2 regions of the Providencia sp. PROV208 genome follow, and region 2 is predicted to be linked to the other one. Evidence: predicted binding sites of a transcription regulator. Region 2 holds the regulator's gene; the other holds the start of a gene.

Region 1 (3,205 bases), on a different contig from region 2:
TAATATGGATGCAGGGCTTGAATTGTTAAAGTCTGGGCGTGAATTCTATATGGGAGCAAGCCGTAGTGATGATTTTTCTGCTGAATTTTTACAACCGGATGCGGATTCGTGGTTAGACATCATTCGCGCTTCCAGTGCAATTCCTGGGTTTTATCGGACAGGCGTTGAATTTAGTGGTGTGCGATATCATGATGGTGGAATCAGCGCAGCTATCCCTGTTGAAGAAGCTTATCGGCGTGGTGCTGACACCATTGTTGTAGTTCGTACAGTGCCTTCTCAGATGTATTTTACACCTGAGTGGGTTAAGCGTATGACGCGTTGGTTAGAAGGGGATAATTCGGCGTTACAGCGAATGGCTGCGATGTTAAAAGTTCACTTAAAAAGCTATCGTAAAACCCAAGAGTTTATTGAAAACCCACCTGATGGCGTACAAATTTTTGAAATTTACCCGCCCACACCGCTGAAAAGTAGTGCGTTGGGTAGTAAAATTAGTGCCTTAAATCAAGACTATCATGTAGGTCGTCGTTGTGGACGCTATTTTATTGCTGCATTGGCTCAACAATTTGCCAGTAATGATACGAGTTTTAATCGATTTTCTAAGCGTAGACATTCGTTAGAATTGGCCCATATAGAAGATCAGGAAGAATCCTTACTAGTCGAAAAGGTGGCTGATGTTGTTGGCGCTAACGTTTTGCAAGGTAGCCAAGTGCATGATGGATAATCCTCGTTTTATCGATACCCACTGTCATTTTGATTTTCCTCCATTTAGCGATGCATTGTCAGACAGCTTAGAGAAAGCCGCAGAAGGAGGGATAACAGATATCATTATCCCAACGGTGAGTGCAGATAATTTTCAGCGAGTTTGGAGTCTCTCTCTTGATTATCCCCAGTTGTATGCCGCAATGGGGTTTCATCCCTTGTATTTAAGTCAGTTTCAAGAAGTGCATTTTGAAATGCTGGTAGATTTTTTGGCGCGTAAAAGTAAAAAATGTATCGCTATTGGGGAGATTGGACTCGACCTCTATATGCAAGATCCACAATTTGAGCGCCAACAAATACTGCTTCAGCGTCAACTGAAGTTAGCTAAACAGTTTGACTTACCGATTATCCTGCATTCGAGAAAATCCCATGATCAACTAGCTGCCATGTTACGTCGCCATGATGTTCCTGCTCGTGGTGTGGTGCATGGCTTTGCGGGTAGTCTCTCTCAGGCTGAAAACTTTGTGAAATTGGGATATTACATCGGTGTTGGCGGAACAATCACTTATGAGCGGGCCAATAAAACACGCCAAGTGATGGCACAACTTCCGCTAAGTTGTTTAGTGTTTGAGACTGATGCGCCGGATATGCCTGTATCCGGTTTTCAAGGTGAACCTAATCGACCTGAGCGTATTCAGTGGGTATTTCAGTCTTTATGTGAGCTGCGACACGAATCTGCCGATGAGATAGCACAACAACTTTACAACAATAGTCGGACGTTATTTAATCTAAATCAGACCGAAATGCGCTAATTGATAATTATTTCTTATGTATTTCCATGAGTTACTCAAGTAAAACCATTCAGTTTTTTACCTAATAGACTATCGTATTCGTGCCTTTCCAGACTAAACTGACTGCCTATTGTGATGTTTATCACAATATTTGAATTTATGTTGCTTATTGCACTTTGGATTTGTGATGAATATTGCGGGTTATTAATGATGACTGGTTATAATCATCGAACTAAGACTCGCGGAGCCTTACGAGTTTATTTATACATTAACCTAGAATTAAGTGAACAGGGATACTTCCATGCAACTCATTTTGAGTATTGTTGGGATGGCGGTGCTTATTGCGATAGCCGTTCTTTTCTCCAGCAATCGTCGAGCCATTAGACTTCGTACAGTCGGCGGTGCTTTTTTAATCCAAGTCGCCATTGGTGCATTTGTTCTTTATGTCCCTGCGGGGCGCAGTGTTTTAGAAGGTATGTCTAACGGCGTATCTAAAGTTATCGGTTATGGCCAAGATGGGATGAGCTTTATCTTTGGCGGACTGGTTTCTGACAAAATGTTTGAGTTATTTGGCGGTGGCGGTTTTATCTTTGCTTTCCGTGTATTGCCTATCATCGTGTTCTTCTCATCATTGATTGCAGTCCTGTATTATCTTGGCATCATGCAACTGGTCATCAAAATTCTAGGTGGTGGTCTGCAAAAAGTTCTGGGAACCTCAAGAACCGAGTCTTTATCTGCAACAGCGAATATTTTCGTTGGTCAAACAGAAGCCCCTCTGGTTGTTCGTCCTTATATTTCGACCATGACGACCTCTGAACTATTTGCCATCATGTGTGGTGGTTTAGCCTCTGTAGCGGGCTCTGTCTTAGCTGGTTATGCGCAAATGGGCGTTCCAATGGAGTACCTGATTGCAGCATCCTTCATGGCGGCGCCGGGTGGTTTGCTATTTGCTAAATTAATGGTGCCAGAAACAGAAGTGGCTAGAGATAATGTGGATGCCAAAGATTTAGTCGCTGAGGAAGATCGCCCAACGAATATCATTGATGCCGCAGCATCTGGTGCAGCATCCGGTATGCAGCTGGCTCTGAACGTGGGGGCTATGTTACTCGCGTTTATCGCATTAATCGCTCTGATCAACGGTATTTTAGGTGGCGTCGGTGGTTGGTTTAACTATCCACAATTATCCCTAGAATTATTATTGGGCTGGGTATTTGCGCCAATCGCATACCTTATTGGTGTGCCATGGAGCGAAGCGACCATTGCAGGCTCATTTATTGGTCAAAAAGTCGTTGTAAACGAATTCGTGGCTTTCATGAACTTCGGTGAATATATGAAAGCAGATGCGGATGTGATTGCAGCGGGTAAACAAGTTCTGTCTGATCACTCTAAAGCGATTATTTCTTTCGCACTGTGTGGTTTTGCAAACTTGTCTTCTGTGGCAATTTTGCTGGGTGGCTTAGGTGGAATGGCTCCAAATCGCCGTAGTGATGTAGCTCGTTTAGGTATGAAAGCCGTTATGGCCGGTACGCTCTCTAACTTAATGAGCGCAACCATCGCAGGCTTCTTCTTAACCTTGGCAGCAATGACCGCAATGTAATCCCTCTATTTTGCAGCGGAAGGGCAATTTGTCTTTCCGCTGTCATTTTATTCTGAGATATTCTTTTTCTGTTTTGTATCGTAACTCTTACTTTTTCAACTATCCTTAACGTAATCAA
Region 2 (3,205 bases):
TGGCGTAAAACAGGGAGTCCACTATGTCAAAGAAGCATCCGATTATTGCAGTGACGGGTTCGAGTGGCGCAGGAACAACCTCAACGAGCCAAGCATTTCGTAAGATATTCCATCAATTAAATATCCGCCCTGCGACCCTTGAAGGGGATAGTTTTCATCGCTATACCCGCCCTGAAATGGATATGGCTATCCGTAAAGCCCGCGAACAAGGACGCCATATTAGTTATTTCGGTCCTGAAGCCAATGATTTTTCTCTACTTGAACAAACCTTAATTGACTACGCGACAACCGGTTATGGGCAGTCTCGTAAATACCTCCATACCTACGATGAAGCTGTGCCTTATGGGTTACAACCCGGTACTTTTACGCCGTGGGAGTCACTGCCATCCAATACCGACGTGTTATTCTATGAAGGGTTACATGGTGGTATTGTCACGCCAGAACACGATGTGGCACAACATGTTGACTTGCTGGTCGGCGTTGTACCTATCGTCAACCTTGAATGGATTCAAAAGCTTATTCGTGACACCACCGAACGGGGGCATTCTCGGGAAGCCGTGATGGATTCCGTAGTCCGTTCAATGGGAGATTATATTAACTATATTACGCCACAATTCTCCCGTACCCATATTAACTTCCAGCGCGTTCCGACGGTTGATACCTCGAACCCTTTTTCGGCAAAAGCGATTCCCTCACAGGACGAAAGTTTTATTGTGATTCGTTTCAGGGGATTAGAGCAGATTGATTTTCCCTATTTATTATCCATGCTAAATGGTTCGTTTATTTCAGCAATGAATACCATTGTGGTGCCGGGAGGGAAATTAGGTCTCGCAATGGAGCTGATTATGATGCCATTAGTGGAAAAACTCATGAAACAGCGTAATGGGTAGCTCAGCATTATAATTAAATAGATTAATGATAAGATGCTTATCGATAATAAAGATAAGCATCTGAATATAAACACGATTATACGTTTTTAATTTCGAAGCTATGAGTCACATTCACCGTTTTTTCTAACATGATTGCGACGGAGCAATATTTTTCCGCCGAAAGTTGGACGGCGCGTTCAACGACTTTGTCTGTTAATTCACGACCAGTGACAATAAAATGTAAATTGATATCAGTGAAGTAGCGAGGCGCTTCTTCGCGGCGCTGTGACGTTAATTTCACCTCACAATCAAGAATATCCTGACGACCTTTTTGAATGATGGAAACAACGTCAATCGCACTACATCCACCCGCCGCCATTAAAACCATCTCCATTGGGCTGGGCGCTTTATCCCCTGCATTACCATCCATCATAATTTGGTGACCTGATGCTGACTCACCTAAAAAAGAGAGTCCTTCTACCCACTTTACGCGTGCTTCCATTTTTATTCCTCTCAAAAAATAGTGATGTTTATCGCCTCATTGTTCCATATATCTAGACAATGTTATATCAGCATTATTAGGCTGAAGCGATACAGGGAAGACATTCGACATTGGATATGATACAAACAATGCTTAGTTGATAGGATTAAGATCAAAACTCAACGTTTCAATTGATTATATTATACAATTGATATTAATTTGCATTGGCCCATAGCAGCATTAATAATAGGCATCAATGTGACTTAATATGCTAAGCTAGACACTTTAAAGTCAGCCTTTCCCTACTTTTCGAAAGGTTGCAATAACATACAGAGGATAACGCTAATGGTTCTCGGCAAGCCACAAACAGACCCTACTCTTGAATGGTTTTTGTCACACTGCCATATTCATAAGTATCCATCCAAGAGCACTCTGATCCATCAGGGTGAAAAAGCAGAAACCCTTTACTACATTGTTAAAGGTTCAGTGGCTGCTTTAATCAAAGATGAAGAAGGCAAAGAAATGATTCTCTCTTATTTAAATCAGGGAGACTTCATTGGCGAACTTGGGTTATTTGAAGAAGGACAGGAACGTACTGCATGGGTTCGCGCAAAAGTTGCTTGCGAAGTCGCTGAAATTTCCTATAAGAAATTCCGTCAGCTGATTCAAGTCAACCCAGATATCCTGATGCGTCTTTCTGCGCAAATGGCGAATCGCTTGCAAACCACTTCCGAAAAAGTAGGTAACCTTGCATTCTTAGACGTTACTGGTCGTATTGCTCAAACATTGTTAAATTTAGCAAAACAACCTGATGCGATGACTCACCCTGATGGCATGCAAATTAAAATTACCCGTCAGGAAATTGGTCAAATCGTCGGTTGTTCCCGTGAAACAGTGGGTCGTATTTTAAAAATGCTGGAAGACCAAAATTTAATCTCCGCGCATGGTAAAACAATTGTTGTCTACGGCACACGATAATTTATTTTTCCGTCTAGCTTATTAGCTGGACTCTGAATAAAAAGGGTTTGTATCAGTGATATAAACCCTTTTTTATACATGTCAGTAATATAACCTTTTCGCCTGAACAAAAAATAACCGCGTTTTTTGATATTATAGAAAACATTCTTCTATATAGAATACTGAATAGTTAGCCAATAATTATTTAGGATTTCATTCATGACACACATTAATAATCTAAGCCATGCAGAGTCTCTTCAGCATTTAGAGAAATACCAAAAACGCTGTATTAACACTTTCTTGAAAAAGCAGGCTTTTTTCGAACATTTAGATGCGGCAAATCGCTCAACAACAAAATGCCCCGCATTAGCGAAAAAGCCGCTGGAAAAAGTCAACAATTTGCCTCAAACACGTTTTGTATCTTCATTGAGTATTGGTCGTTTAGTTCCTAATAGCCAACCTACCCAGCATGTTTCTAAGCCGAAGGTAGCGGTTATGTTTGGTACTCATTCAAACAAAAACATTGATACCCATTCAATTGAATTTAATAAGAGCTTCGTATTCTTTAAGAATCTTACGAGCAAATAGCATTCCAAATTTTTGCCATATGTAGCACCTTAATGAATATGCCACACTTTTGCCTAACCGCTATTTGTTAGGCCTTTTTTATCAATTAGTTAATTATCTAAAGTCGTTTTTTTATATTGCAAGTACATATTACTGAATAAACTAGCCTCATTTTTACATTATCAAGGTGAGGTATCATATGCCCATTTCATTCCCAAAAATTCGATGTGACACCAGTTCCGCACTCAAACTCTATATCCAAAAAACCAACCAAGGTTCATTAAGTTCTGAGACTAAAATTTCATTAATTGCCAATCAAATTGCTAAAATA

Evidence for each region. The regulator CRP, encoded in region 2, controls carbon source genes, mostly activating them, when cyclic AMP is high. The targets are predictions, from matches to a motif close to ATGTGANNNNNNTCACAT.
Region 1: PR766_RS03215 (NupC/NupG family nucleoside CNT transporter) is a predicted target of CRP. The motif match lies at 1,621-1,638, and genes of this name have one in related genera.

The regions. Positions count from the first base shown of each region.
Region 1 covers NZ_JAMPNS010000003.1:313,251-316,455, reverse strand. Annotated here, with positions in the region: gene PR766_RS03225 (patatin-like phospholipase family protein) at 1-721, shown strand, start outside; gene PR766_RS03220 (TatD family hydrolase) at 711-1,511, shown strand; gene PR766_RS03215 (NupC/NupG family nucleoside CNT transporter) at 1,792-3,087, shown strand.
Region 2 covers NZ_JAMPNS010000012.1:24,764-27,968, forward strand. Annotated here, with positions in the region: gene PR766_RS10340 (phosphoribulokinase) at 24-890, shown strand; gene PR766_RS10345 (OsmC family protein) at 967-1,371, opposite strand; gene crp (cAMP-activated global transcriptional regulator CRP) at 1,696-2,328, shown strand; gene PR766_RS10355 (hypothetical protein) at 2,527-2,895, shown strand; gene PR766_RS10360 (hypothetical protein) at 3,074-3,205, shown strand, end outside.